2 regions of the Methylobacterium sp. Leaf87 genome follow, and region 1 is predicted to be linked to the other one. Evidence: predicted binding sites of a transcription regulator. Region 1 holds the regulator's gene; the other holds the start of a gene.

Region 1 (15,485 bases):
GATCGTAACCGAATCCGCTGGTGCCGCGCGGGGACACGATCTGCCCGAACACCCGGCCCTCGAAGGTCTCGGTGTGGCCGTCGGGCCAGGCGACGACGAGGGCGGAGACGAAGTGCGCCCGCCGCGTGGTGTCGCCACGCTTCTCCATCTCGGCCGCGACCCGCGCCATGGCGCCGCCAAAATCCTTCGACTCCCCGGCCCAGCGGGCGGAGAACAGGCCCGGCGCCCCGTCGAGGGCGTTCACGCACAGGCCGGAATCGTCGGCGAAGGCCGGCAGGCCGGAGGCCTGGGCCGCCGCGTGCGCCTTGATGGCGGCATTCTCCGAGAACATGGTGCCGGTCTCGTCCGGTTCGGGCAGGCCGAGCTCGCCGGCCGAGACCGCCGCGATCCCGAAGGGCGCCAGCAATTCGCGCATCTCCACGAGCTTGCCGGCATTGTGGGTCGCGACGACGACCCGGCCCGAGAGGATGCGGTGCTGGCTCATGCGGAGGCCTTCTTGTCCGTGACGCGCTTGTCGGCGGGTTCGCGCGCGATGGTGTCTTTCTGGAGAGCGACGAGGCGCTCGGTGCCGCCCTTGGCCAGGCGCAGGAGCGCCATGAGCTCCTCTTCCGAGAACGGCTTGCCCTCGGCGGTGCCCTGGACCTCGACGAGGCCGCCCGAGCCGGTGACCACGAAGTTGGCGTCGGTCTCCGCCCCCGAATCCTCGGCGTAGTCGAGGTCGAGCACGGGCACGCCCTTGACGATGCCGCAGGACACCGCCGCCACGTGATCGCGCAGGGGATCGACGGAGATGATCGAGCGGGCGCGCATCCAGGCGAAACAATCGTGCAGCGCCACCCAGGCGCCCGTGATGGCGGCCGTGCGGGTGCCGCCATCGGCCTGGATCACGTCGCAATCGACGGTGATCTGGCGCTCACCCATGGCCGGCAGGTTGGTGACGGCCCTGAGACTCCGGCCGATGAGGCGCTGGATCTCCTGGGTGCGGCCCGACGGCTTCCCCGAATTCACTTCGCGCCGGGTGCGCTCGTGGGTGGCGCGCGGCAGCATGGAATACTCGGCCGTGATCCAGCCCTTGCCGGAGCCGCGCAGCCAGGGCGGCCCGCGCTCTTCCAGGGAGGCGGTGCACAGCACCTTGGTCTCGCCGAAGGTGACGAGGCAGGACCCCTCGGCGTAGCGGGCCACGGCGCGCTCGAGGGTGACGGTGCGCAGATCGTCGTTGGCGCGCTTCGAGGGCCGCATCGCCGCTCTCCCGGTTGAGTGTCAGGACGCGGCTCTTAGGCGCCGGGCGCGGCTGCGGCAACGCCCCGACCGAAAAGGGCGCCCACCGGGCGCCCCTCCGAACGTCTCTCAGTAGAAGTGACGACGGCCGTAGCCGTGGTGGTGACCGCGGTGATGACCGAAGTGACGGCCGTAATGGCGACCCCGGTGATGGCCGAAATGATGGCCGAAGTGGCGGCGGTGGCCGTAATGGCGGTGGTGATGACGGTGATGACGGCCATAGCCGCCGTACTGGACCTCCGTGAGGGCGGCGGCCGGGCCGGCGACCTCCGTCGAGACCATGGCGGGGGCCGCCTGGGCGCCTTGGGGCGCGGCGACGAACATGGCGCCGATCATGGCCAGCACGATGGCCAGGGACCGGATCAGACCGGAACGGGATGTGTTGCGCATATGGGACTCCTGACGCCACGCGGGGCCGGCCTTGCACGGACTTCGAGCTTGGCCGGACAGGTGAGCGGTGTGGAACGCACGATGGGCCCGGACGGCTTCATCGAAGCGCGGTTTTTCTTTTGGCCCATCGTTCCTGAAGGGCGGATGAAGCGTGCCCTGCCCCGCCGCAGCCCGCGTTCCGATGCGAACGCGCGCCGCCGCCTTGTGCGAGGGCCCCCGCGCGGACACAATCGTGGCCCAGGAAAACCGTCGTGACCGAGCCCGCCCGCCCCTTCTCCGCATCCCAGCCGATGCATGTCCTCGCCGCGCCCAACGAGCGGGCGCGCGAGATCTTCCGGCAGATCGTGGAGAGCTACCTCACCACCGGCGAGCCGATGGGATCGCGCAACCTCGCGCGCATCCTGCCCATGACCCTGTCGCCGGCCTCCATCCGCAACGTGATGGCGGATCTGGAGCATTCCGGGCTCATCTTCGCGCCCCACGCCTCGGCCGGGCGGCTGCCGACGGAGCAGGGCCTGCGTTTCTTCGTCGATGCCATGCTCGAACTCGGCGATGTCGGCCAGGACGAGCAGGCGCGGATCGAGGCGCAGATGCGGGCGGCGGCCTCCGGCCACACCTTCGAGAGCGCGCTGGCCGAGGCCTCGACCCTGCTGTCGGGCATCTCGCGCGGTGCCGGCGTGGTGCTGACCACGAAGACCAACGTGCACCTGAAGCACATCGAGTTCGTGCGCCTCGACCCGGCCCGCGCCCTGGTGGTCCTCGTCTCCGACGACGGCTCGGTGGAGAACCGCCTCCTCGACCTGCCGCCCGGCCTGCCCGCGAGCGCCCTGCAGGAGGCCTCGAACTACCTCAACGCCCGCCTCCAGGGGCGCACACTCGGGACCCTGCGGGCCGAGATCGAATCCGGCCGCCAGGCGATGAAGCGCGAACTCGACGTCATCACCGAGCGCCTCGTCGATGCCGGCCTCGCCGTCTCCGTCGGCCCGTCCGACGCGCGCCAGCTCATCGTGCGCGGTCAGGCCAATCTCCTGGACGACCTGCGGGCCGTCGAGGATCTCGAGCGCATCCGCCTGCTGTTCAACGACCTCGAGACCCAGAAGGACGTCATCGAACTCCTGTCCCGGGCCGAAGGCGGCGAGGGGGTCCGCATCTTCATCGGCTCGGAGAACAAGCTGTTCTCCCTGTCGGGCTCCTCGATGATCGCCGCACCCTTTCGCGATGGGGCCCAGAAGATCGTCGGCGTCGTGGGGGTGATCGGGCCGACGCGGCTCAACTACGCCCGGATCGTCCCGATGGTGGATTACACCGCCCGCGTCGTCTCGGGGCTGCTCGACCGCAGCAGGCGCTGAGACGAGAGCAAGCGCTGGAACGAGAGCAAGCGCTTGAACGAGAAAAGGCGCCGCCTCGCGGCCGCGCCCTCCCCGTCTTCGAGATGAAGCCGCTCAGCCGCGGATCACGTCGACGATCTCGTAGGTGTCGGGATCGACGATGACGATGTCGTCGTCCACCAGCACGTAGCGGTAATCCTCGTATTCCGGCGCGATGCGGACGATGTCCGGCGGCAGGTCGTAGAGGGTGTAGCTGCGGGCGATGGCCGTGCCGACGGTGAGCGCGAAGGCGCCGGCGGCGAGACGCGGAATGCCGCGCCGGATCACGCTCTGGCGGAACTCCGTGCGCTGCGGCGCGCCGAGGCGGCCATAGGCGCCCCGGACCGCGCCCCGATCCCCGCGATCTCCCCGTGCGCCGCGATCGCCCCGGTCGCCGCGATCACCCCGGCCATCGCGATTCCCGCGATCGGCCTTGCCGTCCCGGTCCGTTCTACTATCCCGGTCGGCCTTGCCGTCCCGGTCGCCCCGACCGTCGCGGTCACCCCGCTCGCCGCGATCGGTCGCAGCGCCGCGATCCGGCTGACCGTCGCGGTCGGTCCGACCCTCGCCGCGTCCGGCGCGGCCGTCTTCCGCGCCCCGGTTCGGGCCGCCCCCCGGGCTGCCGCGCTCGGCAGCACCGCCCCGTTCGGCCGCACCACCACGCTCGCCGGCACCGCCGCCCACACCCGCGCCTCCTCCGGCCGGGCCGCCACGCTCGGCACCGGCGGCACCCGCCGCACCGGCGCCCGGGCCACCGGCACCGCCGCGTCCGCCCCCTGCGCCACCCCCGGCTCCGCCGCCCGCACCGATGCCGGCGCTGCCACCACCGGCCGCACCGCCGGCCGCGCCGCCACCCGGGCCGCCCTGACCGAAGGCCGCCGTCGCGCCGATGACCAGGGCCGCGGCCGCGACCGTGCTCCGAAAGAGTTTGCTCATGGTTTTGTTTCCCGCCCCGTCGATGGACAGCGCCGTTCGGCGCCGATGCGCAGCCGCAACGAGGACGTCCCAGAAACCGTTCCGCATTTTCCCCGGATCGACTTGCGCGGGGACTTTCATTTGGGCGCGAGAGGCCGAATGAAAGCTTGAGCGCAGATCTTCCACGGCCGCGTTGCCTGCGGTCATTTTGGCATCCGCCGGTGCTCTTGCGAATTTTTCCGCGGAGCTTAACGTCGCCGCACAGCAGGCCCGGGCGGGACCATGCTAAAAAAATAATGAGCCAATTCAACAACATCCCAAATAAAACAGGGGGAGACGCGCATGTCGGACGGTGCCGGAATCATGACGCCGAGGCTCGATGAGGCGGCGGACAACCGCCGCCGGATCAAGGCCATCGTCGCATCCTCGTCGGGCAACCTCGTCGAGTGGTTCGACTTCTACTGCTACGCCTTCTTCGCCCTGTACTTCGCGCCGGTGTTCTTCCCCGAGGGCGACGACACCAGTCAGCTCCTGAAATCGGCGGCCGTCTTTGCCGTTGGCTTCTTCATGCGGCCCATCGGCGGGTGGCTGTTCGGGCGCCTCGCCGACCGCCTCGGCCGCAAGACCTCGATGATGATTTCGGTGCTGATGATGTGCGCCGGTTCGCTGATGATCGCCGTGCTGCCGACCTACGCGAGCGTCGGCCACCTCGCCCCGGCCCTGCTGCTCCTGGCCCGGATGATCCAGGGCCTGTCGGTGGGCGGCGAGTACGGCACCAGCGCCACCTACATGAGCGAGATCGCCATCAAGGGCCGGCGCGGGTTCTTCGCCTCGTTCCAGTACGTCACCCTCATCGGCGGCCAGCTCCTGGCCTCCCTCGTGCTGATCGTCCTGCAGAGCGTGCTCACCGCCCAGCAGCTCACCGCCTGGGGCTGGCGCATTCCCTTCGTGATCGGGGCGCTCGCCGCCGTGGTCGCCCTGTACCTGCGCTCGTCGCTGACCGAGACCGCCACCAAGGCGGACATGAGCTCGAAGGAATCCGGCACCTTCGCGGCCCTGTTCAAGCATTGGCGCGCGTTCTGCGTGGTGCTGGCCTACACGGCCGGCGGCTCCCTGAGCTTCTACACCTTCACCACCTACATGCCGAAGTACCTGTTCAACACGGCGCATATCGACAAGATCACCGCTTCGCAGATCTCCACCGCCGCGCTGTTGGTCTACATGATCATTCAGCCGTTCTTCGGCTGGCTCTCGGACAAGATCGGCCGCAAGGCCAACATGCTGCTCTACAGCGGACTCGGCACCCTCATGGTGGTGCCCCTGATGACCACCATCGGCAGCACCACCAACCCGGTCCTGTCCTTCGCCCTGATCATGATCGGCTTGACCGTGATCAGCTTCTACACAGGCATCTCCGGTATCGTGAAGGCGGAGCTGTTTCCGACCCAGGTGCGGGCGCTGGGCGTGGGCCTGTCCTACGCCATCGCCAATTCCCTGTTCGGCGGCACCGCCGAGATGGTGGCGCTCTACCTGAAGCAGATCGGCTCGGAGAGTTCGTTCTTCTGGTACGTCACCGTGATGCTCGGGATCGCCTTCGTGGCCTCGCTGATCATGCCGAACCCCAAACGTCACGGTTATCTCGACGGCGACGGCACCGTCGAGGAGGCCTTGGGGGCGAAGGGGCGCGTGGTCCACGCCTGACCTCGGGCGGGCGTGGGCGCCGTGACGCTCACGCCGTCTCGCCCAGCATCGCCCGGCGCTGCCGATCGAGTTCTTCGGCGTAGCGCTTGAGGGTGTGGCTTTCGGTGAGGAGGCCGACGACGCGGCGGGTCTCCGGCCCGTCGACGACGGCGAGCGCCTCGCTCTCCGTGCGGTCGAAGGCGGCGGCCGCGGCCTTGGCGTTCATGCCGGGCGTCAGGACGTCGTCGGCGTGACGCAGGAGGTCGGCGAGGCCGGGCGGCGGGCCATCGGCGTCCCGGGCGGCGGCGTGGGCCTCCGGCACCCGGACGATGCCGGCGTAGCGACCTTCGCCATCCACCGCCACGACCCGCGAGGGCGATCCGAGGGGATGGTCCGTGAGAAAGGCCGTCAGCGGTAGGGAGACCGGCACGGTGACGACCTCGCGGCGCATCAGGGTGTCCACGGTCAGGGTGCGGATCCAGCCGACGTCGTGGGCGCTGCGGATGCTCTCGCCGCGCAGGTGGAAGCGCCAGGTGGCGAAGGAGTAGCCGAAGGTTTTTCGCACGGCGAGCGAGGAGGCGATCACCGCCACGAGGACGAGGCCGGTGATGGGGAAGCTGCCCGTCAGTTCCAGGGCCAGGAACGTCATGGTGAGCGGGCCGCCGATGACCGCGACGGCGAGCGCGCTCATGCCGACCACCGCGTAGGCGAGCGGCGTCGGCGCGAAGGCGGCCAAGCCGGGCATCGCCCCCGAAAAGATCTCCCCGACGAGCGCCCCGAGGAACAGCGAGGCGAAGAACAGGCCGCCGCGAAACCCCGCGCCGATGGAAAGGGCCGACGCCGTCGCCTTGGCGGCGAACAGGAGCGCGAGGCCCCCGAGACCCATGCCCGCCCCGTGCGCGCCGAGATGCAGGTGCAGGGCCCCGTGCCCGCCCGAGAGAACCTGCGGCGAGACCGCGACCGCCAGGGCGCCGACGCAGAGCCCACCGAAGGCGGGGGCCAGCGGGGCGGGGATCCGGCTCGCACGGATGCCGGCCTCCACCAGGGTGACGCCGCGCATGATCACGATGCCGAGGCCGGCGCAGACGAGGCCGAGGCCCAGGACCGGCACGGTGTCGGCGCCGGTGATCGCCGTGCTGGTGAGAGCGTCGAGGCCGTCGACGGTGACCAGCGCCGGTTGGTCCACCAGGGCGCGGGCGACGACGCTGCCGCACAGGGCCGCCACCACCACGGGCGTCAGGGTGGCGATGGCGTAGGTGCCGATGATGAGTTCGAAGGCGTAGAACGCCCCCGTGAGCGGCGCCCCGAAGGCTGCCGCGATGGCGGCGGCCGCCCCGCAGCCGACGAGGGTGCGCTGGTCGCTCCGGCGCAGCTCGAACGACGCTCCGAAGCGTGCCGCGAGGCTGGCGCAGATCTGGGTATAGCCGGCTTCGAGGCCGACTGAGGCCCCCGACCCGTTCGAGATCATGTTCTGCAGGGCGACGAGCCCCGAGCCGCGTACCGACATCCGCCCGCCGTGGAGCGCATTGGCCTCGATGGGATCGACGACTGCGTGCGGGCGCCGTCCGTGCCGCCGGGCGATGGCCCGGGTAATGGTATGGGCGAGGAGGCCGAGCACGAGGCCGCCCGCCGCCGGGACGAGGAGCAGGGTCAGGGCCGGCACGTCGTGGCTCGCGCTCAGACGCATTCCGGGCGGCAGGCCGTAGAGCCACGCGCGCAGGACCTGCGTCGCCCCCTGCATGGCGGCCACCGCCGCGCCCGCGACGCAGCCGGCGAGGCCCGCCAGGGCGACGAGACCGATCTCGCTGCCCCGCACCGCCGCACGCGCGCGTGCGGGGACTTTCGCCAGCAGGCGAGCCCGGGCCAACAGGCGAGCCCGGGCCGGCACACGGGTGAGGATGGGGCGTGGCGTCATCATCGCGGGGGGCCGAACGGGTCGATCGAGGGGAATGGCTCCGGTTTAAGAGGGCCACGCCCGGGCGTCGATCGGTTTCCCGCGCGGTGCCTCGGCGGCCCTCTCCACACATTCTCCTCGCCCCGATGCGCAGCCGGCGCTTGAAAAGCGCTTCGGCTCGCGATACAGCCCCCTCAGTGCCGCCGTAGCTCAGTTGGTTAGAGCACCAGATTGTGGATCTGGGGGTCCCCCGTTCGAGCCGGGGCGGTGGTACCATAGAATTGCCTAACGTTTGCAAGGGGTTGGCTCAGGCCAGCCCCTTCTGCGTTGCTGTGGCTGGGCATGGTGGAGCGGAGCGCGCCGCGCATCGTGCCCGATCCGGCGGATCGAGCCCCGTGCGGATGCGGCCGGAGCGAGTTCAGGAGCTTGGCGCCCGGCCGACGTCGCGCAGGGCCAAGCGTTGGGGCGATCGAAGGGGCTTTCCACTCGCGCAGCCGCCCTTCGACGCGCCGGCCTTCGTATGCCAGCGCGCCTGCTAATCCACCGACGGGAAATGCGCGATGAAGCGGCTGCCGTCCCACAACTCGACGGCATGTCCATCGACCATCCCGGCCGCCCGGACGAGGGCTTCCGCATCGTCCTGGGCGTCGAGCCGGGAGAGCGTCGCGATCCGTCCATCGGCCGCCAGCAAGATGGCCCGGTAGGCCCGCCCGGCCGAGGGGCGGGGCTGCGATACGGAGCCGCGCTGTTCGATCTGCCTCTCGACGCCCTGGTCCGATCTGCTGTCCGGCGAAGGATCAGCATTCGGCTCGTTGGAAAGCATTCCCAGTTCGTGCGACGCGAGCATTGTCACCCCTGGACCGAGAGGGCTGGCGAATGTCTTTCAGCCCAAAGGGATGGAGACTTGGCGGTTGGCAATGATTTGTAAGCGTCGTGCGGATGATTTGGCAAGGAATTTTTTACGATTTCCCATCGGTTACTTGGTTTCGTGGCGCATCCGACGATGAAATTCTCGATGTCAGAATTTAATTGAATTCAATGGATCGATCCTATGGCTTGGTGGCGGTATTTTTCTCTCTTTGCGGTAGAGGAATATTTGGTTATCAAAAAACTCGGCAAACAGCTTCAGGTTTATTTGTAGGACATGGGCCCTCGCGCGAAAATCGCTGCGGAAATCGATCTCGATTGCCGATAACTACATTGATGTGCTTGATTTCGTTTTAACGGATCCTGTATAGCGCAAAGACAACCTTCGTATTCGAATGATGAGCTAATCTATGTTAGTATAAACCCGTGTGGGCGCTGGCTTCGGGTTGGACGGCACCGGCCAAGCGACGGGACCAGGCTTCGACGTATCGAGCTTCGCAGGGCAAGGGATCTCCCCCATCGTCGGAGATTCGGCTGCAGCAGGCGGTGGGCGCGGGGTTGGCTTCCCTCCCTGTGGCCCGACGCCGGTGGTCGTCGGATGGCCGCGGGATCAGGGCCGGCCCTTGCTCGCGGCGTCGCGGAGTGGCCCCGCCCTCGCTCCACAGTGACGCCCGGTCGGGCCGAGCCGGAGCGGCGGAAAGGTGAAGGGGTGCTCCTGCGAGAAGGCCCCGGGCCAGAAAGGCGCCGGGGGCTGCGTTGCCCGCACGCGGGAAGGGAGGAGGGCCGTTGCCTTACGCCAAGCGGCGAACCAGCGTTCGCTCCATGATGAGTCCGAGGGTCAACGTTCCGAATCCCATCCCCAGAACGTAGAGGTAATCAACGTTCACGCCGAGTTGCGTATAGTATCCGAGGCGGACCCACTCGATGATCTGCACCATCGGGTTCCATTTCATGATCTCGTAGATCTGTGGCGGCATGAATTGCGGCAGGAAATAAACACCGGACGTCAGGTAGAACGTGATCGTGACGAGGATGTATCCGATCTGCCATCCGGGAAAGAACGACAGGATTCCGACATTGATCGCCCCAATGCCGAGACCGAGGAGCAGGGCGGCACAGTATCCGCCGACCGCCATGATCGGCTCGTCCGGAATCGGATCCACGCCGAAGCAAACCAGGATGAAGAAAATCAGGATGAGGCCGGTGAATCCTTTGACCGCCTCGACGATGAATCGCGCGACGATCAGATCGAAGAGCTTTACCTGCGGATAATAGGTCAGGGGTTTGCTGGAGACGATCGCCTTCATCGCCTCGCGGGACGTGTATTGAAACACCAGGGCCGGAACGGCACCGGTTGCGATGAACAGGATCACGCTGTCGCCCAGAGGCGACGGCATGCCGCGAAAGGCCATGAGGCCGACGATCAGGAAGATGTGCGCGACGGGCCACAGGATGACGACGACGTAGCCCCAATACGAGGCGCCGAACCGGGTCCGCATGTCGCGGAGCATCAGTGCATGAATGACGTGTGCGTAGACCTCCCAATCGCTTCGCGCGACATGCGTCTTTGCTTTGAAGGTGACCATGGGGTGGGTCTCGGGCGGTGTGGCGTGCGTCGCGCCTAGCGGGAGATCTGGTCAAAAATGCGCAGTCGCGCTCCCCCGACGCTTCGGCGCGGTCGGTGTGCGAAGGTGCATAGGGAACAGCGCGTTTCGTGCTTCTGCCAGACGGCGGGCGTTGCAATGACCGACGCAGCCGCGGCCGCAGGCCGGCTCGATACGGCCGCAAATCCAAAGACTTCGATGTCGTCGTGGGATGAGTTCAGGTGAGAAACCGGTCTAGGTCCGGTCTTCCCCGCAGACAGGTTCGCTGAACCTGCGATCCCTCGTCACCAACTCGCCTTTGGCCAGGGAAATCCCCGTGTCGCCAGGAGGTGAGATGGTGGGCACTACAGGGTTCGAACCTGTGACCCCTACCATGTCAAGGTAGTGCTCTACCGCTGAGCTAAGCGCCCTCACCGGCTGCGTTCGCCGCCGGTGAGGGGGGCTATAGCTTCTGGTTTTGGGGGGCGCAAGCGCAAAGGCGCGCTCCGATCACGGACCATGATCCATTTTCCTGCGCCGATCCTCAAAGTACGCTAAGGGCCGGGGCCGGCCCGTGCGGCGGCCTCCCCGAGGGAGGCGGCGTCGGGCGAGCGGCGAGTACCACGGCAGGGACAAGGAGCCGGAGGCGCGATCCGAGCGGATCGGGCACGGCTCCAGGCCATCGAGCAACGGTGAGGAATGCGGTTCTACGTCGATCACGACCTGGGTGCCGAGATCAGGTTCTGGGTGGTCCCGGACAACCCCCTGGCCATCAGCCGCGTCTTCGTCGCCGTGGAGGGCCGGCGCGTCGCCGAGATCCCGGCCACGATCACGGATGACGGCATCCGGGCCAACGGCTGGCACTCCACCGGGCACTGCGTCTTCCGGCTCACCCCCGAGGATGTGCCGGGGCTGGCCGAGGCGCGGCGCGTCGAGATCTACGACACCGACACCAACGTCCTGATCTACCGGCGCATCCGCCAGGATGGGCTCCGGACGGGCAAGGTCCTGCTCGTCGACACCAGCATCGTGCCGGAGACCCGCATCCCCGCGGCTCTGTTCGACCGGTTCCAGCAGAGCTACCTCGGAGTCGGGCGCCTGTCCGACGAAGTGCTGCGGGTGCTGTTCGAGAGCCCTTGGCTGGCCTCGTCCTTCGTGTCCGGCGCCATCATCGTCCCGCGCTACGAGGGCTTCTTCGCCAGCGACGATTTCATCACCACCGCCCTGATCCACGACCCCTACACCGAGATGGCGACGCGGATGCTGTGGCTGAAGGCGCGGGCCGCCGTCGCGGCCGATCCGGCCCAGGCCTGGCGCCTCGGCGGTCTCGCCGAGGCGGCGGATTTCACCGGCGATTACGACTTCGACGACCCGAAGAGCCTCAAGCGCTTCTTCAAGATGATGCCCGAGGGGGCGTATCACCTGCTGTACAATCCCCTGGCTCGCCAGTTCGGCACCAAGCTGCCCAACGATCGGATGACCCCGGGCAATTCCATCGTCGCCATCGAGATCCTGGCCCGCGTCAACGTCGTCGGCCACCGCGAATTCTACGAGGCCTTCGCCACCACGGTGTTCGATCGCCTCGGGGTCGAGGCCGTCGTGCCCGAGCCCGAGCCGATCCCCGAGACCGTTTTGGCACTGGCGGCACGCCTGCGCGGCCTGCGGGCGGCCCAGGACATGCTCGTGTTCGACGTCGCCATGGCGGACGCCGTGCGCGACGCCGTCGCCAAGGGCTGGACCGTCTGAGCATGGGCGGGGACCCGGGGCGCGATCATCCGGGCGCGATGCCGTCGGCCCGCCTGCCGGGCGGAATCCGTGCCTTCACGGCCGATGGCGGCGGCTCGCGCCTCGACCTCACCGGGGCGGGCCTCGACGGCGCCTGGGTGACGATCCGGTTCCGCGATGCCGGCAGCGGCGGGATCGCTCGCCTGCTCGTGACCGTCCTGTGCGAAGGCCGACACGGCGCGGTCCTGCAGGAGGAGGCCTTGGGCGGCGACCGGTTCGCCTGGACGGGACGCCTGCCCGAGGCAATCCGCGCCCTAGTCCTCTCCCCCCTGGCGCCGGGCCGACCCTTCGCCCTCGTGGATGTGGCGATCCACCGGCGCGGGCGCCTCGCCCTCGTGGCCCGTGCCGTGCTGCGGGCGCCCCGCCTCACCGTTCGTGCCGTCTATTGGCGCGCCCTTGGCCTCAAGGTGCGCGGGCGCGGCCTGCTCTCCGCCGCCCTCGGACAGCGTCGCGGCACAGGGTACGGCGCCTGGATCCGCCGCTTCGACACCCTGACCGCCCCCGAGCGGGCCCGCCTGCGCGCCGAGGCCGCCGCCTGGGTCGACCCGCCCCTGATCTCCGTCCTGATGCCGGTCCACGATCCCGCGCCCGCGGTGCTGGAAGCGGCCCTGCGCTCGGTCCGGGCACAGCTCTCGCCCCATTGGGAACTCTGCGTCGCCGACGATGCCTCCACCGATCCGGCGATCGTCCGGATCCTCGCGGCCCACGCCGCCGCCGATTCCCGCATCCGCGTGACGCGGCGGGCCGTGAACGGCCATATCGCGCGGGCCACCAACGAGGCCCTCGCCCTGGCGCGCGGCGCCTACGTGGCCTTCCTCGACCACGACGACGTGCTCGCCGAGACCGCCCTGTTCCATGTGGGTGCGGCCATCCGCGCCGACCCCGACCTCGTGCTGATCTACAGCGACGAGGACAAGATCGACGGACGTGGGCGCCGGTTCGAGCCGCACTTCAAATCCGGCTTCGACCGTGAGCTGCTCTACGGGCAGAACTACATCAATCACCTCGCGGTGGTGCGCACCGCCGCGGTGCGGGCGCTCGGCGGCCTGCGTCCGGGCTTCGAGGGCAGCCAGGACCATGACCTGCTCCTGCGCCTGACGCAGGGGCTCGCGCCCGCGCGCGTACGTCACATCCCGAAGGTGCTCTATCACTGGCGTGCTGCCGGGGGCTCCGGCACCTTCTCCGACCGTGCCCTGGCGCAGGCCGAGACCGCCCGTCTGCGCGCGCTCGCGGAGGTGGCCGCGCCCTTCGGCGCCCGTGCCGAACGCGGGCCGCTGGGTTTCAACCGGCTCGTGCGGCCCCTGCCCCACCCGGCTCCGCGCGTCTCCGTCATCATCCCCACCCGCGACCGGGCCGAGCTCCTGGGGACGGTCCTGCGCGGCCTGTTCGGTGCGACCGACTACCCGGACATCGAGGTGGTGGTCGTGGACAACGACAGCCGCGAGCCGGCGACGGATGCCCTGTTCGCGTCCTATGCCGAGGAGGCGCGCCTGCGAATCCTGCCCGTGCCGGGCCCGTTCAACTTCTCCGACCTGTCGAACCGGGGGGCCGCGGCCGCGACCGGCGCGGTGCTGCTGTTCCTCAACAACGACGTCGAGATCGTCGAGCCCGGCTGGCTCGCCGAGATGGTCTCCCTCGCCCTCGATCCGAGCGTCGGCGCGGTCGGCGCCAAGCTGCTCTATCCGGACGGCACCCTGCAGCACGGCGGCATCGTGCTCGGCATCGGCGGGGTCGCCGGGCACAGCCATCCCGGCCTGCCGGGGGAGGAGCCGGGCTACTTCGCCCGCATGGTCCTGACCCAGGAGGTCTCCGCCGTCACCGGGGCGTGCCTCGCCGTGCGGGCCGAGGCGTTCGCGCGGGTCGGCGGCTTCGATGCCGCGCACTTGGCCGTCGCCTTCAACGACGTCGACCTGTGCCTGCGCCTGCGCGAGGCCGGCTACCGCAACCTGTGGACGCCGTACGCCCGCCTCGTCCACCACGAATCGAAGAGCCGGGGACCCGAGGACACGCCGGAGAAGCGCACCCGGTTCGAGGCCGAGATGCGGGTGATGCAGGCGCGCTGGGAGCCGCAGCTTCGGGCCGACCCGTACTACAATCCCAACCTGTCCCGCACGGCGGCGCATTTCCGCCTGTGAGACCGGACCGATGCGTCCGGGCCCCGGTGCCGCCCGGCGCCAGGTCACACGAGGTCAGGCGCCAAAGCCACACGCCAAGGGCGATGTTGCGCTGCGGTGACAATTCGACGCGAACTGGCGCGCTGCACCATCCCGGATCCCCGACGGAGGCCGTGATCCCGCTGGTGTGTGTCCTCCCGGTGACACGATTGCCTTGGAATTGCTCGAAGTCGGGATGATAAGCACGCCCGCAACCGTGAAAGCGGCACCGCCCAAAAGTCCTGTGTCCCGCCCGTCGGGATCGAGGATCACGGGCATAAGGATCACGCGTCCCCGATCCGATCCACGAAGGCAGCCGGGAACCCCATGGCCCATCCTCGTCAGTCGATTCCGGACCGCATGCAGGGCACCGCGATGAGGGGGGGCGAAGCTCTCTTGTCGGGGCCGCCAGGGTCGCGACCGCTGATCCGCAACGCCTGATCCGTTCGATTTCCGGTCCCGCCACCGGTCTCCGTTCGGAGCAGGCGGGCCACGCATCATGATGCGCGACAGGATGTTTTTTCGTCGCGCCAAGCCTCGCCCGTCCCTTCTTCCCCGTGTTGGACACCGCCCTGGTGCCATACTAAGGATCGGACGGATTGCCCGGCCTCTTTTCGAGGCCGGTCTCGTTCCCCGTTCAAGAGCGTGTGCGAATCGAACGTGACTCAACGTACAGACATCGCGATCATCGGTCGTGCCTGCCGCCTCCCGGGAGCCTCGAACGTCGAGGGTCTGTGGCAGCTCCTGACGGAAGCCCGCTGCGCCGTGGGCCAGATCCCCGAGGATCGCTGGTCGCTCAGCCGGTTCGGCCATCCCCGCGCCCAGGAGCGCGGCAAGAGCTACACCTGGTCGGCGGGCATCCTCGACGAGATCTGGTCGTTCGATCCGGGCGTGTTCGGCATCTCGCCGCGCGAGGCCGAGCAGATGGACCCGCAGCAGCGGCTCCTGCTCGAACTGACCTGGGAAGCCCTGGAGGATGCGGGCCTGCGTCCCTCCGCCGTGGCCGGCACCCCCATCGGCGTGTTCGTGGGCGCCTCGTCGCTGGATTACGGCAACCTGCGCATCCTCGACACCGCCTCGGGTGACGCCTACGCGGCCACCGGCAACACCCTCTCGATCCTGTCGAACCGCATCTCGTACATCTACGACCTCAAGGGCCCGAGCTTCACCGTCGACACCGCCTGCTCGTCGTCACTCGTCGCCCTCGACGCGGCGGTGGCCGCCATCGCCAGCGGCCGGATCGACACGGCCGTGGTGGCCGGCGTCAACCTGCTGGCGAGCCCGTTCAACTTCATCTGCTTCTCCAACGCCCAGATGCTGTCGCGCCGCGGCCTGTGCAGCGCGTTCTCGGCCCAGGCCGACGGCTATGTCCGCTCCGAGGGCGGCGTGGTCCTCGTGCTGCAATCGGCCAAAGCCGCGGCCCGCGACGGCAACACCGTGCGGGGCGTCATCGCGGCGAGCGGCGTCAATTCCGACGGCCGCACCACCGGCATCTCGCTTCCCTCGGGCTATGCGCAGGGCGCACTCCTCGAACAGGTCTACCGCGAGGCCGAGATCGACCTCGACAAGGTCG
Region 2 (15,485 bases), on a different contig from region 1:
TACCTGTCGCGCACCCCGCTCCTGTGGCTCACCGTGACCCTGGTCGCCTACGCGGTCGCCGACCGGATCGCCACGGCGACGAACCGCCACCCGCTGGCGAACCCGGTGCTCGTGGCCATCGCGATCACGGCCGCGGTGCTGGAGGTGACGCGCACGCCCTACGCGACGTACTTCGAGGGCGCGCAGTTCGTGCATTTCCTGCTCGGGCCGGCCACCGTCGCACTGGCGTTCCCGCTCTACGAGTACCGCGCCACGGTCCTGCGGGCGCTCGCGCCGATGCTGGCCGCCCTCGTCGTCGGCTCCGTGGTCGCCCTGTCGTCGGCCCTCACCCTTGGGCATCTGCTCGGGGTGCCGCGCGACGTCATCGTGTCCCTGGCGCCGAAATCCGTGACCACCGGCGTCGCCATGGGTATCGCCCAGACCCTCGGCGGCGACCCGACGCTCGCCGCCGTCATCGTCATGCTCACCGGCATGACGGGGGGCATCCTGGTCACGCCCCTCATGAACATCCTGCGCATCCGCGACATGCGGGCGCGGGGCTTCGCCGCCGGCCTCGCCGCCCACGGCGTCGGCACGGCCCGCGCTTTCCAGGTCGATGTGGTTGCGGGCGCCTTCGCGGGCATCGCGCTTGGGCTCAACGCCTTCCTCACGGCGATGCTCGCGCCCATCGCCGTGAGTTTCCTGCGGTAGGTTCGACTTACCCGGCCGCCACGGGCGTCGGTACGAAGCGTCCGTCGGGGCCGGGCTTCATGTCGATGCGCCGGTCGTGCAGGACGTGCAGGGTCGAGCGGTGGCCAATCGAGACGATGGTGGTTTCCGGCAGGCGCTCGCGCAGCATGCGGTACAGGGCGGCCTCGCTCGGCTCGTCGAGGGCGGCGGTGGATTCGTCGAGGAACAGCCACTGGGGTTTCGCCAGCACCGCGCGGGCGATGGCCAGGCGCTGCTGCTCGCCGCCCGAAAGGCGCTGATCCCAGGCATCGACCTCGTCGAGGCGGTCGGCCAGCTGCGGCAGCTGCGCCGCCACCAGGGCCTCGCGGATCGCCTCGTCCGAGAACTGGTCGGTGGTGGCCGGATAGACCACTGCGCCCCGCAGGGTACCGAGCGGAATGTAGGGCCGCTGCGGCAGCACCAGGGCCGACTGACCCGGCGGCACCGCGATGCGCCCCTTGCCGAACGGCCAGATGCCGGCGATGGCCCGGAACAGGGTGGACTTGCCGGAGCCCGACGGGCCGGTGACCAGAGTGGCGCCGCCGCGCGTGAGGGTGAACCGGTCGGCACTGACGATCTCGCGGCCGTCCGGCAGGGCGAGGGTGATGTTCTCGGCGGTGACGTCGCGGCCCGGCGCATCGGACTGGGCGAGGCCGTAGCCGGCGCCCGCCATGGCCTCGGCCTTGGTCATCGCCCGCTTGAACGACGACAGGCGGTTGGTGTTGGCCTTGTAGGCCGCGATGGTGGTGTAGGCGCTGATGAAGAACGACAGCGACGACTGCACGTTGCTGAAGGCGTTCACGGTCTGCTGCAGGGCGCCGAAGCTGAGCTTCTTCGCGAAGTACGAGGGTGCGGCGATGACGAGCGGCACCATGGTGCTCGCCTGGGAATAGCCGAACGAGAAGGCGATGAGCTTGATGCGCCGGAAGATGATCTGCACATAGTTCGCGATGATCTCGTCGAACAGCGACCGGAGGCGCACGGTCTCGGCACGCTCGCCGCGCAGGAGCGCGATCTGCTCGCCGTAGATGCGGCTGCGGGCGAGCGAGAACCGGAAATCCGCCTCCACCCGCTCCTGGCGGAAATCGAGGCCGATGAGCGGGCGGCCGATGAGGTGGGCGAGCCAGGTGCCGACGACCGCGTAGGTGATCACGGCCCAGACGAGGAAGCCCGGCACCACCGTGTCGGTGAACGGCAGCACGAAATCCCGCGACAGGGTCCACAGGATGACCATGAACGAGACGAGCTGGGCCGCCTGCGACAGCAGCCGGATCGACAGGCTCGCCGTCTGCGAGATGAAGGCGTTGACGTCGGCCTGGATGCGCTGATCCGGGTTGTCGGCGTGCTCGTCCGTGAAGGGAATGCGGTAATGCGTGCCGTCCCCGAGCCAGCGCTGGTAGAAGCTCCGGGTCAGCCACGTGCGCCAGCGGATGTGCAGGGACTGGTCGACGAACAGGTCGAACATGCCGATGCAGACGTTGAGGATCGCGAGGGGCACGAAGACCCAAAGGATCTGGTACCAGAATACATCGAGATTGTATTCCTGGATCGCGTTGTAGAGATCGCGGTACCAGAAGTTGAACCGTAAGGTCAGGGCGACATCGGCGAAGCTGACGAAGATCGACAGCGCGACGAGGCGCTGACCGATCTTGCCCTCCGTCCGGCCGAACCAGCGGAACAGGCCGATCTCGCGGGTCGGCTCGTCACGGTTCGCGAAGTAGGGATCGGCGATGAGGGTGATCGCCCGAATCGGCTTCAGGTGCGAAATGCCGAGCACGATGGCGGCGAACACCACGGCACCCGTGGCGGCGAAGGCCGGCGGCAGCAGGGCGGCGAGCGTCGGGGGCAGCGCGCCCAAGGCCGCCAGCAGCTTGGCCCCGGAGAACAGGAGATAGCCGACGCCGTAGACCGAGATGAAGATCTTCAGGTAGGCCGAGATCTTGCCGGAGGCGAGCAGGATGCCCGCCATGGCGAGCCCGCTCAGGGACACGTAGAGGGGCGGTGCGGCCTCGCCGGGAAATGCCAGCAGGACGAGGGCGAACAGCGCCGTCACGGCGGCTTGCAGGCCGAGGCCCGTCCTCAATACGGCCACGTGCGTCTTCTCCCCGTGCTGATCGTCGAGGCACCGCTTCCGCGGCATGCCGGAGCCCGGGAGTGACGGCGGGTCGTGGCGAGATCGTGGCCGGACGGGTGCCTGAGCGGACGAAAATCCTGGCCCGCGTGTTCTACTGCCAATCCCAGTCGCCGTAGCCCGGCTCGCGGCAGCGATAGCCGATGGGGCATTCCGGGTTGTCGCGGGTCGGCACGAAACGCAGGTCGGCGATCTCCGAGAGCTCGCAGAAGCTGCGGTCGCGCACGAAGCGCTGGAAGGTCTGGTTGCCGGTGTCGAGGAGGATCGCCCCCTGGCGCTTCACCAGCGCCATGGCGTCGGCGCAGGCCATGCGGGCGGTCGTCCCGGTGGTCTGGGCGCTCGCCGGCGTCGCCAGGACGACGCAGAGGGCGAGGGCGAAACATCTCGTCACGATGGCGGGGCGCCGTTCCGGTGATTTGCTGAGCCCAAGCATGGCAGTTTCCGCCGGGCGCGAAAAGGGCCGCGCCCCGCCTTGCCGTCCGGTTGCCGCAATCGGGCGCTCTATCCACCGCTGTTGCGCCGGAGCGCGCGCCGATCATCGGACGGAACGGGTACAGAGGCAGCCATGTCGGGACTTTCGATCCTCAACCTCGAAGCCGTGCGCGCCGCGCCCGTGTCGCGCGAGCCCTACACGTTCTTCCTCGGCAACGACGTCCTCGACCGCGCGGCCATCGACGAAATCCGGCAGGACTTCCCGGCGATTGCCAAGCCGGGTTACCTCACCGTGGACGAGGTGGCGCTCAAGGGCCGGTTCAAGGCGCTCATCGACGAATTGGAGAGCGACGAGTTCTCCCGCATCATGGGCGAGAAGTTCGGCATCGACCTCGTCTCGTGCCCGCGCCTCACCACCATCATGAAGAAGAGCCAGCCGAAATACGGATCGATCCACACCGACGGGCCGTCGAAGGTGATGACGATGCTGATCTACATGAACGATGCCTGGGACGCGCCCGCCGCCGGGCGCCTGCGGGTGCTCTACGACGGCCGGAACTACGAACCCTTCGCCGTCGAGGTGCCGCCCACCATGGGCACGATGTTCGCCTTCCTCCGGTCCGACAATTCCTGGCACGGCCACGAGCCGTTCGAGGGCGAACGCCGGGTGGTACAAGTCGCCTGGGTCAAGGACGCGGCCGAACTCGAGCGCAAGAAGAAGCGCAACCGGACGGCGCAGTTCCTGAAGGGCATCTTCGGGCGCTGAAACCCGGGCGGCCGGACACCGGTCGCATCGGACATCGTCTTCCTGGCTCGGACCGCTTCAGGGCGATCCGGGCCATTTTCATGGGTAGGGGGGGATCGGCGATACGACAGCCGACGTCGCCCCGCGATCACCATGCTCCCAGCGTGGGGGCGGAGTGGCGACGCCCGAGACTGCCAAGGGTGTGTCCCACGCTCTCGGCCACGAAAAAGGGGCCGCCTCTCGGCGACCCCCTCTATCAAGTTCGGCTCAAAAGGCTCGGACTTTTAGAAGTCCATGCCGCCCATGCCGCCGCCCATGCCGCCGCCGCCCGGCATACCGCCGCCGGCGCTGTCCTTCTTCGGAGCATCGGCGATCATGGCTTCCGTGGTCACCAGCAGGCCGGCGATGGAGGAGGCATCCTGCAGGGCGGTCCGCACGACCTTGGCCGGGTCGACGATGCCGGCCTGGATCATGTCCACGTACTCTTCGGTCTGGGCGTTGAAGCCGTAGGTGATCGAAGAGGTGTTGTCGGTGATCTTGCCGACTACGATGGAGCCTTCGACGCCGGAGTTGGCGGCGATCTGACGGATCGGCGCCTCGAGGGCCTTCAGCACGATCTTGATGCCGGCCTGGACGTCCGGGTTGTCGCTCTTGAGGGCGCGGACGGCCTCGCGGGCGCGGAGGAGGGCGGTGCCGCCGCCGGGGACGATGCCCTCTTCCACCGCAGCGCGGGTGGCGTTGAGCGCGTCGTCGACGCGGTCCTTCTTCTCCTTGACCTCGACCTCGGTCGCGCCGCCGACGCGGATGACCGCGACGCCGCCGGCGAGCTTGGCCAGACGCTCCTGGAGCTTCTCACGGTCGTAGTCCGAGGTGGTCTCCTCGATCTGCGCCTTGATCTGGGCGACGCGGGCCTCGATGTCCGACTTCTCGCCGAGACCGTCGATGATCGTGGTGGTCTCCTTCTCGATGCGGATGCGCTTGGCGCGGCCGAGCATCGGCAGGGTGACGTTCTCGAGCTTGATGCCGAGGTCCTCGGCGATCATCTGACCCTGGGTCAGGATCGCGATGTCCTCGAGCATGGCCTTGCGGCGATCGCCGAAGCCCGGAGCCTTGACGGCCGCGACCTTGAGGCCGCCGCGCAGCTTGTTCACCACGAGGGTGGCGAGCGCCTCGCCCTCGATGTCCTCGGCGATGATGACGAGGGGCTTGCCCGTCTGCACCACGGCCTCGAGCACCGGCAGCATCGCCTGGAGCGACGAGAGCTTCTTCTCGTGGATGAGGATGTAGGGGTCCTCGAGCTCGGCGACCATCTTCTCCGCGTTGGTGATGAAGTACGGGGAGAGGTAGCCGCGGTCGAACTGCATGCCCTCGACGACGTCGAGCTCGGTCTCGGCGGTCTTGGCCTCCTCGACGGTGATGACACCCTCGTTGCCGACCTTCTGCATGGCATGGGCGATCATCTCGCCGATTTCCTTGTCGCCATTGGCCGAGATGGTGCCGACCTGGGCGACTTCCTCGGACGAGGCGACCTTCTTGGCGCGGCTCGTGATGTCCTCGACGGCGGCCTTCGTCGCGAGGTCGATGCCGCGCTTGAGGTCCATCGGGTTCATGCCGGCGGCGACGTACTTGGCGCCTTCCCGGACGATGGCCTGGGCCAGGACGGTGGCGGTGGTGGTGCCGTCGCCCGCGATGTCGTTGGTCTTCGAGGCCACTTCGCGCACCATCTGGGCGCCCATGTTCTCGAACTTGTCGGAAAGCTCGATCTCCTTGGCGACGGTGACGCCGTCCTTGGTGATGCGCGGCGCGCCGAAGCTCTTCTCGATGACGACGTTACGACCCTTGGGGCCGAGGGTCACCTTCACTGCGTCGGCCAGGATATCGACGCCGCGCAGCATCTTCTCGCGGGCGTCGGAGCCGAAACGGACTTCTTTCGCTGCCATGTTCAAATCCTCATGCGGTGGGAAGCCCCGAGGCGCTCAGAGTTGAAGCGCGCTCAAAGGGCTCGGGTAGGGAGACGAAGGAAGAGGGCAGATCGCCGTTCAGGCGACGACGCCCATGATGTCGGATTCCTTCATGATCAGGAGATCCTGACCGTCGATCTTGACCTCGGTGCCGGACCACTTGCCGAACAGCACGCGATCGCCGGCCTTGACGTCGAGGGGATTGATGCGGCCGGCCTCGTCGCGGGCGCCGGGGCCGACGGCGACGATCTCGCCCTCTTGCGGCTTCTCCTTGGCGGTGTCGGGGATGATGATGCCCCCCTTGGTCTTCTCTTCGCCTTCGATACGGCGAACGACGACACGGTCGTGCAGCGGACGGAACTTCATGAGCTGCCCTCTTGCTCTAAATTCATGGATGGCGTTGATGCGGCGCGGCAGCGCGCTCAACCCAGGCCGTTAGCACTCTCGATCGGTGAGTGCCAACGATGCCGCGGAGGTAGGCGCATGCCTTGCGTGAGTCAAGACTGTCGCAGGTCGGCACGACGGTTGCGCGACGGCAATTCTCTCTCGATCCGCTCCGCCACGGACCAATCATCCCCGATGATCAGCCTTCATGGACCACAGGGTGCGGTCGGGTCCCCCGCCACCGACGGCGCCGGACCGATGCCTGCCGCCACGGTGTGGATCGACCTCGACGACCCGAGTGCCGAGGAGGCGCAGCGCATCGAGGACGCGACGGGCATCCGCGTCCCATCGCGAAAAGCCCTCAGCGAGGTGGAGAATTCGAGCCGGCTGCGGCGTCTCAAGAACGGCTTCTCGCTGTCGACGCCGATGATCACCTTCGACAAGGTCGATTCGTTGTTGAAGCCCCTGGGGTTCGTCCTGACCAAGGACCACCTCGTCACCGTGCGGTTCCACGATCTGCGCGCGTTCGCGGAGGTGAAGAAGCGCATCGCCGAGGGCGACGGCCCGTCCACCACGAGCACGGAGATTTTCCTCCTGCTCATGGAGGAGTTGGTCGACAGCCTCGCCGATTCCCTGGAGGACATGGGCGCCGATCTCGATGCCCTCTCGACCCGGATCTTCGACTTCGACGTGCGGGGCGGCGCGCCCGCCAGCGACGACAAGCTCAAGACCCAGACGCCGCGACGGCGCGATCTGGCGCTCCGCCGGATCCTGCGCGGCATCGGCCGGCGCGGCAAGGCGCTCGGCAAGATCCGGTCCAGCCTGCTGGGTCTCGAACGCATCGTCCCCTTCGTCGCCAACGAGTGCGAGCATCTGCTCGGCGCCGAGCAGGTACCGCGCTTCGAGGCCGTGCGACGGGACATCGCCTCCCTCGACGAGTTCGAGATCCGTCAATCGGAGAACGTCCAGTTCCTCCTCGACGCCACCCTCGGCCTCATCAACATGGAGCAGAACAACACCTTCCGGGTGCTGACCGTGGTCTCGGTCGTGGGCATTCCGCCGACCCTCGTGACCTCACTCTACGGCATGAATTTCAAGCACATGCCCGAACTCGATTGGGCCTACGGCTATCCCTACGGCCTCGCCCTCGTGGTTCTCAGCGCCCTCGTGCCGATCGTGTTCTTCCGCATGCGGGGGTGGTTCTGAGGATCGTCACGCCGGGCGGTTGACGGATTCTTTGCGCACCTCCGCTTAGGGTCCAGCCAAAGGCGCGAGCGCCCCGCTCGGCGCAAGGCTGCCCGTTCCCGCCATGGCCGTGATCTGCGCCTTCGTCCTCAACGCCGGGCTGAACTTCGTGCTCGGCCTGCTCATCGCGAAGCTGCTGGGCCCGGCGGATTTCGGTCTGTTCGCGCTGGCCACCGCCGGCGCCATCGTGGCCAACACGGTGCTGTTCGAGTGGCTGCGCCTGTCGGCGACGCGATTCTACTCGGCCCGCGTCCGCGATCAGGAGCCGTGGATCCGCCAGGGTCTCGACCGGGCCTACGCCGTACTCGGCGCCGGGCTCCTCGCCGCCGCCCTGGTCTGCGCCGGATTCGGCATGGAGGCGGGGCCCGAGAGCCGCGCGGCCATCACGGCGGGCGCGGGCGTGGCCGCCTTCGGGATCGGAGTGTTCGACTACCACGCGGCGCTCGCCCGCGCCCGCTTCGACGGTGGCCTCTATTTCCGGCTGGTGGCGATCAAAAACGCCTTGGCCTTCGTGCTCATGGCCGGCACGGCGTGGCTCCTGCCCCAGCCGGCCTGGGTGCTCGCCGCGGCGGGCCTGAGCCAGTTCCTCGCCGCCGCGATCCTATGGCGGCCCATGCGCGATCCCGTGAGCCCGCGCCTGCGCGTGCGCCTCGCCGAGACCTGGCGGCTGTTCCTCGCCTACGGCCTGCCCTTGATCGCCGCCAACGCCATCTATCAGCTGCTGCCGTTCCTCAATCGCGGCACCATCGCGGCCCAGGCCGGGCTGGCCGAGGCCGGCTACTTCGCCCTCGCGGCCGACGTCACCACGCGCAGCATCGGCACGCTGGGCACCGCCCTCGACCTCCTGCTGTTCCAGCTCGCCGTGCGCGTCGAGGAGGAGGAGGGCCGCGCGGCCGCCGAGGCCCAGGTCGGGCGCAATGTCGGCGTGGTGGTCGCCCTGCTGCTGCCCTGCGCCGTCGGGTTCTGGGCGATCCTTCCCGCCCTCCAGGCCCTGGTGGTGCCGGAGGCCTATCGCGGCCCATTCGCGAGCTATGCCGGGCTGATGATCCCGGGCTTCTTCTGCCTCGCCATGATGAACTTCGCCCTCAATCCGATCTTCCAGATCCGCCGCAGGACCCTGCCGGTGATCGCCGCCGCCCTGGTGGGCCTCGCCGTCGACGCCCTCGGCCTGTGGCTGCTGCCGCCGCTCATGGGACCGGAAGGCATCGCGGCGGCGCAGACGGCGGGTCTCGCCGCCGCCACCGGGTTCCTGGCGCTCCGGGCGCTCACGGGGCCGCAGCGCCTGCGCCTGCCGTGGCGCGATCTCCTGATGGCCGGTATCGCCTGTGCGGCCATGGCCCTGTGCCTCGTACCCCTGCGCCATCTCGAGCCCGTGCGGGCCCTCGCGGTCAGCCTGACCCTCGGCTTCCTCATCATGGGAGGGTTCACCTGGGTCCTGGACATCGCCGGCCTGCGCACCCTCATCGCAGCCCGCCTGGCGGCGCGGCGCGCAAGGCCGTCGAAGGCGGGGACCGGACGCACCGGACCGGATGCAATCGCGAACGATTATCATTAGGATCGGACCACAAAACACGAAGACGGACCGGGCACGCCGCCCGGCCAGGGCGGGAAACGATGCGGTCATACGAGCCTCACGACGCGGATGCGGCGGCGGACATCGTCCGCGCGGCCGCCGACCGGGCGGAGCGCCTGCGCCTCGTCGGCGGCGGCACCAAGGCGGGGATCGGCCGCCCGGCCGGGAATCCCGCATCCGAGGACGAGGCGACGCTGTCCACCGCCGGATTGTCGGGCATCACCCTCTACGAACCGGCCGAGATGGTGGTCTCGGCGCTCGCCGGCACACCGCTCGCCGAGGTGCAGGCCCTGCTCGCCGGGCGCGGCCAGATGCTGCCCTTCGAGCCCATGGACCATCGCGGCCTGATGGGGACGCACGGCACGCCGACCTTCGGCGCGGTGGCCTCCACGAACAATTCCGGCCCCCGCCGGATCAATGCCGGGGCGGCCCGCGACAGCCTCATCGGCGTGCGCTTCGTCAACGGACGCGGCGAACAGATCAAATCCGGCGGTCGGGTGATGAAGAACGTCACCGGCCTCGATCTCGTGAAGCTCATGGCCGGCGCCTGGGGCACCCTCGGGCTGCTCACGGAGGTGACCTTCAAGGTGCTGCCGGTGCAGGAGCGAGTGTCGACCCTGGTGTTCTCAGGCCTCGACGATGACCGGGCCGTCGCCGCCCTCTCGGCCGCCCTCGGCTCGCCTTTCGAGCTCACCGGCGCCGCCCACCTGCCGGCCGGGATCGGCGGCCCCGAAGCCCGCACCGCCATGCGGGTCGAGGGGTTTTCGGATTCGGTCGCCTATCGGCTCGGTGAACTGACGAAGCTACTCAAGCGCTTCGGTGCGCCCGAGATCGTCGAGGGCGACACCGGCACCGCCCTGTGGACAGGCATCCGCGACGCCGCCCCCCTGGCCGAGTCGGCGGATGCCGCCATCTGGCGTCTCTCCACGGCTGCGACCCACGGCCCCGCCCTGGCAGCCGCCATCGCGGCGGAGCGCGACGCGCGGTGGTTCTACGATTGGGGCGGCGGCCTAATCTGGCTCGCGACCGCGGCCGAGGGCGATGCCGGGGCCGCGACCGTGCGGGCGGCGGTGAAGGCGCAGGGCGGCCACGCCACCCTGGTACGCGCGCCCGACGCCGTGCGCGCCGCCGTGCCGGTGTTCGAGCCCCTGTCCGAGCCGCTGATGCGGATCACGGCGGGTCTCAAGGCGGCGCACGACCCAATGAGCGTGTTCAATCCGGGCCGGATGTACGCGGGGATCTGACGTCGCCGCGACATTCTTACCCGCAGGCATCGGCCTTGGGTTCCGACTATCAAGAACCCGCCTGCCAGTGTTTGGAGCAGTTCCAAAGGCTCGGCAGACCCTCCGTTCCGCTCTAAGGTACGGGCGAAGACGACGGGGCCGCCATGCCGATGGTGTGAAGCGGCACCGCGATGGGTGGATTCAGGAACACGCCGTGCAGACCAGTTTCAGCCTGACGCAGCTCGCCGATCCCGCCATGGCGGCCTCGGAAAAGATCCTGCGGACCTGCGTCCATTGCGGTTTCTGCACCGCTACCTGCCCGACGTACCTGCTGCTGGGCGACGAACTCGACAGCCCGCGTGGCCGCATCTACCTCATCAAGGACATGCTGGAGGGCAACAAGCCCGCCGTGCCCGAGGTGGTCAAGCACATCGACCGCTGCCTGTCGTGCCTGTCCTGCATGACGACATGCCCCTCGGGCGTGCACTACATGCACCTCGTCGATCACGCCCGCGCGCATATCGAGGAAACCTATACGCGGCCCTTCGGGGACCGGGCGCTCCGGGCGGTGCTGGCCTTCGTGCTGCCCTATCCCAACCGTTTCCGACTGGCTTTGCTCGGCGCCAAGCTCGGGAGCCCGTTCCGCCCCCTGGTGGCGCGGGTGCCCGGCCTCGGCAACCGGCTCGCCGCCATGCTGGATCTCGCCCCGGCCGAATTGCCGAACCGCAACCGCACCGACCGACCCGGCACCTTTCCGGCCGAGACCCGTGCGCTGGAGGCCAGCGCCGCCCTTCAGGGCACCACGGCCCCGGCCCGCACGGGCCGCGTCGCGCTGCTGCGCGGCTGCGCCCAGAGCGTCCTGCGGCCTGACTTCAACGAGGCGGCGATCCGGCTGCTGACCCGCCACGGCGTCGAGGTGGTGCAGGCCAGGGGGGAGGGCTGCTGCGGCGCGCTCACCCACCACATGGGCAAGGCGGACGCGTCCCATGCCCAGGCGAAACGCACCATCGACGCCTGGATCGCCGAGATGGACGGCGAAGGCCTCGACGCCATCGTGGTCACGGCGTCGGGCTGCGGCACCACCATCAAAGATTACGGCTTCATGTTCCGCGACGACCCGGCCTATGCCGAGAAGGCCGCGCGGGTTTCGGGGATCGCCAAGGACGTGACCGAGTACATGGCCGGTCTCGGCCTGATGCCGACGCTCATCGAGAGCGACCTCGTGGTCGCCTACCACTCCGCCTGCTCGATGCAGCACGGCCAGGGCATCCGCACGGAGCCGAAGAACCTCCTGAAGCGTGCGGGCTTCGCCGTGAAGGACGTGCCCGAGGGGCATATCTGCTGCGGCTCGGCCGGCACCTACAACATCCTCCAGCCCGCGATCGCCGGCCGCCTCCGGGACCGCAAGGTCGCCAACATCGAGCGGATGCGCCCCGACGTCATCGCCACGGGCAACATCGGCTGTGCGACGCAGATCGGGAAGGGCACCGCCATCCCCATCGTCCACACGGTGGAGTTGCTCGACTGGGCCACGGGGGGCCCGAAGCCGGCGGCGCTGGCGTCGGCCTGACGCCCCGGCTCACGGATCGAGTTGGTCGGTGAGGGGGATCCAGCGATAGCCGCTCCCCTGCCGCACCACGTAGCCGAGCGACGGGAAGGCGGCGTGATAGGCCGACACGAGGATCCCGTCCGTGGCGGCCATGTCGTAGATGTGCCGGCGCGTGGCGGCCCCTTGCGCCTTGTCCATGTCGAAGACGGCGTGCCACTCCGGGTGGGCCAGGGACGCGACCTCGTGGTGGGCGCAATCCCCCCAGACCAGCATGCGCTGGCCGGCGCTCTCCAGATGGAAGGCGAGATGTCCCGGTGTATGCCCGAAGGCCGCGAGGGCGGTGATCCCAGGCGCCACCGCATCGCCGGGTTTCACGAAGCGGGTGCGGTCGGCGAGGGGAAGCAGGTGGCTGCGAAACACCCGGGCCGATCGGGCCTCGTTGCTCTCCATCGGCGCCGATAGGCGCGACCCGTCGCGCCAGAACGAATCTTCGGTGACACCGACCACGTAGCGCGCCCGCGTGAAGACCGGTCGCCCGTCCTCCATGAGGCCACCGATGTGGTCGGTGTGGCAGTGGGTCAGCACGACGACGTCGATGGTGTCCGGTGCGAGGCCGGCGCGGGCCAGAAGGTGGGCGAGTTGCCCGCCGGCGGGCCTGGGCACGAACCCGACCGCGCCATTGCCGGTATCGAAAAGGATGGTTTCACGGCCGGTCTGCACCAGGGTGGGGGTGAAGCCGGGCTTGAACCGGTTCGGACGCAGGCGATTCTCCCGCATCAGGGCTTCGACCGCGGCTTGCGGGCGATCCTCCCCGACGATGGGCCAGGGGCCGTCGATCGTCGCGCTCGCATCGAGCAGTGTCGTCACCGTGAAATGCCCGAGCCGGATCCGGTGAATCACGGACTGGGCATCCTCCGGGCAAACCTGCGCTGTGGCGGAGCCGGGCAGCGCCAACGCGAGGGTGGCGGCCGCGAGACTGCGGCGGGTGAGATCGGTCATGATGGGCATTCCCCCGCCGGGCCCAATGCGCCAGGATGTTCCCGGGTCGCCGGCTGCAGGGCAGGGCTAGCATCGTGACGGAGGGCGGCGCTTGAACGAACCTGCTACGCTCGGCCCGCTCTGGCACGTGGAGGGCCCGCAGACGTTCTTCGCCGGGCCGCTCGCCTACAATGCCAGCCACCAGCACGGCGCGCCGGTCTATCTCGCGGGGCTCTACGGTCGCTTCCGGATCCGCTTCCCGGACACGGACTGGATCACCTGCCGAACCGCCTTCGTGCCGGCCGGCCTGGCGCACGAACTCGATTGCGGCGGCGACCCCCTGGCGATGCTCTACCTCGAACCCGAGGTGTCGCCGCAGGCCCTGACGGGTCTAATGCGGGGCGCATGCTCCATCGTGGGCGCTCGCGTCGGGGCAGGCGGCGAGATCAACGCCCTGCGGGCCCTCTACGAGGATCGCGAAGCCTGCGCCTGGGCCGGCGCGGCGCTGGCCGATCTCGCACGGTTCTCCCTCCGGCGTGCCGACGAGACGCTGGACCGCCGCATCGCCGCAATCGTCTCGCGCCTCGGGACCCACCCGCATCCCGAGCTGTCGGCCGGCACGCTGGCGTGCTCCGTGGGCCTGTCCTCGTCGCGGCTGCAGCACCTGTTCACCCAAGAGATCGGCGTGCCGTTCCGGCGCTACCGCGCCTGGCTCCGCATGCGGCGGGCCATCGCCACCATCGTGGCGGGTGCGAACTTCACGGGCGCCGCCCACGCGGCGGGCTTCGCCGATCAGGCCCACTTCGCCAATGCCTTTCGCCGAACGTTCGGGGCGCCGGCCTCGCGCAGCCTCCTGGGCGTTCGCCGCTGAGCGGCTCAGGTGGGCGCGGACGGACGCAATGCCGCCAGCACGAACACCCGGATCGCGGACGACAGGTTCTGCCCGTCCCGGCCCGCATCGATGTCACCGATCAGCGCCTGCACCGACTTGCCACGCGCTTCTGCGATCTCCCGTAGGGCGTCCCAGAACGGGTCCTCCAGGGACACGCTGGTGCGGTGCCCGGCGATCATCACCGAGCGCTTGGTGATGCCGCCGGTCACGGGTTGCGCCCCTTCACTCCGAGTCCGGCCCCATGAGCTTGTGGCCCTCGTGGCGCGAGACCTCGATGGCCTTCTTGGCGTCCGCCAGGGTCCTGGCCTTCTTCGGGCGGCCGAAGGCGATGCGGTTGTCCGCCGCCTTCGCCTCCTTCTCGGACCGCGCCTTCGCCTTGCGGGCGTCGCGCAGGTTGATGATCTCCGCCATGCGCGTCCCCGTCAGTCGGCGCTGGGCGCCAGCATGGTCTCCGGGCGCACCACGCGCTCGAACTCCTCTTGCGTGACGTAGCCGAGTCGCAGGGCCTCCACCTTCAGGGTGGTGCCGTTCTTGTGCGCGGTCTTCGCGATCTCGGCGGCCTTGTCGTAGCCGATGGAGGGGGCGAGCGCCGTCACCAGCATCAGCGACCGGCTCATGAGGTCGGCGATGCGGTCCTCGTTGGCCTTGATGCCCACCACGCAATTGTCGGCGAAGCTCACGGCCGCGTCGGCGAGGAGCCGGACCGATTGCAGCACCGCGTTGGCGATGACGGGCTTGAACACGTTCAACTCGAAATGGCCCTGGCTGCCGGCGAAGCTCACGGTGGTGCCGTTGCCGATCACCTGGGCGCAGACCATGGTCAGCGCCTCGCACTGGGTCGGATTGACCTTGCCAGGCATGATCGAGGAGCCGGGCTCGTTCTCGGGCAGCGACAGCTCACCGAGGCCGGAGCGCGGTCCGGACGCCAGCAGGCGGATGTCCTGCGCGATCTTGAACAGGCCGGCGGCGAGCGCCGACAGCGCCCCTTGGGTGAACACCAGGGCGTCGTGGGTGGCCAACGCCTCGAACTTGTTCTCGGCCGAGGTGAACGGCAGGCCCGTCAGCTCGGCGACCTTGGCGGCGAACTTCTCCGCGAAATCCGGGTGCGCGTTGAGGCCGGTGCCGACCGCGGTGCCGCCCTGGGCCAGGGCCAGCACGCCCGGTACGGTCGCCTGGACGCGGGCGCTGCCCAAAGCCACCTGCGCGACGTACCCCGAAAATTCCTGACCGAGGGACACCGGCGTCGCGTCCTGCAGGTGGGTGCGGCCGATCTTGACGATGTCGGCGAAGGCCGTCGCCTTGGCGTCGAGGGCGTCGTGCAGGTGCTTCAGGGCCGGCATCAGCCGGTCGTTGATCTCGCGCGACACCGCGATGTGCATGGCGGTGGGGAACACGTCGTTGGACGACTGGCCCCGGTTGCAATGGTCGTTGGGGTGCACCGGCGACTTGCCGCCGCGCTTAGCCCCCAGCAACTCGTTGGCGAGGCTGGCGATCACCTCGTTGGCATTCATGTTGGACTGGGTGCCGGACCCCGTCTGCCACACCACCAGGGGGAATTCCTGGTCGTGCTCGCCCGCGACGACCTCGGCGGCCGACGCCGCGATGGCCTGGGCGACCTTCGGGTCGAGGCCGCCGAGATCCTGGTTCACCAGGGCGGCGGCCTG

The links. Region 1 encodes HrcA, which represses chaperone genes, less so after heat shock. Its sites were predicted from a motif close to GTTAGCACTCNCNNNNNGNGAGTGCTAAC; they were not measured.
Region 2: the regulator HrcA is predicted to act here: its motif matches at 6,412-6,440, upstream of groES (co-chaperone GroES).

What each region holds. Positions count from the first base shown of each region.
Region 1 is NZ_LMMI01000030.1:8,123-23,607, reverse strand. Features, by position in the region: gene rdgB (RdgB/HAM1 family non-canonical purine NTP pyrophosphatase) at 1-484, opposite strand, end outside; gene rph (ribonuclease PH) at 481-1,239, opposite strand; gene ASF22_RS23975 (hypothetical protein) at 1,348-1,668, opposite strand; gene hrcA (heat-inducible transcriptional repressor HrcA) at 1,959-3,017, shown strand; gene ASF22_RS14610 (DUF1236 domain-containing protein) at 3,111-3,971, opposite strand; gene ASF22_RS14605 (MFS family transporter) at 4,293-5,651, shown strand; gene ASF22_RS14600 (chloride channel protein) at 5,680-7,545, opposite strand; tRNA gene ASF22_RS14595 (tRNA-His) at 7,724-7,800, shown strand; gene ASF22_RS14590 (hypothetical protein) at 8,060-8,371, opposite strand; gene ASF22_RS14585 (ABC transporter permease) at 9,183-9,803, opposite strand; tRNA gene ASF22_RS14580 (tRNA-Val) at 10,331-10,405, opposite strand; gene ASF22_RS14575 (hypothetical protein) at 10,674-11,720, shown strand; gene ASF22_RS14570 (glycosyltransferase family 2 protein) at 11,759-13,894, shown strand; gene ASF22_RS14565 (type I polyketide synthase) at 14,573-15,485, shown strand, end outside.
Region 2 is NZ_LMMI01000061.1:126,560-142,044, reverse strand. Features, by position in the region: gene ASF22_RS22445 (LrgB family protein) at 1-690, shown strand, start outside; gene ASF22_RS22440 (ABC transporter ATP-binding protein/permease) at 698-2,800, opposite strand; gene ASF22_RS22435 (hypothetical protein) at 2,934-3,272, opposite strand; gene ASF22_RS22430 (2OG-Fe(II) oxygenase) at 3,405-4,037, shown strand; gene groL (chaperonin GroEL) at 4,301-5,956, opposite strand; gene groES (co-chaperone GroES) at 6,056-6,343, opposite strand; gene ASF22_RS22415 (magnesium transporter CorA family protein) at 6,557-7,567, shown strand; gene ASF22_RS22410 (polysaccharide biosynthesis C-terminal domain-containing protein) at 7,671-9,161, shown strand; gene ASF22_RS22405 (FAD-binding protein) at 9,221-10,423, shown strand; gene ASF22_RS22400 (heterodisulfide reductase-related iron-sulfur binding cluster) at 10,617-11,972, shown strand; gene ASF22_RS22395 (MBL fold metallo-hydrolase) at 11,982-12,950, opposite strand; gene ASF22_RS22390 (AraC family transcriptional regulator) at 13,042-13,800, shown strand; gene ASF22_RS22385 (ribbon-helix-helix domain-containing protein) at 13,806-14,030, opposite strand; gene ASF22_RS22380 (DUF4169 family protein) at 14,044-14,232, opposite strand; gene fumC (class II fumarate hydratase) at 14,244-15,485, opposite strand, start outside.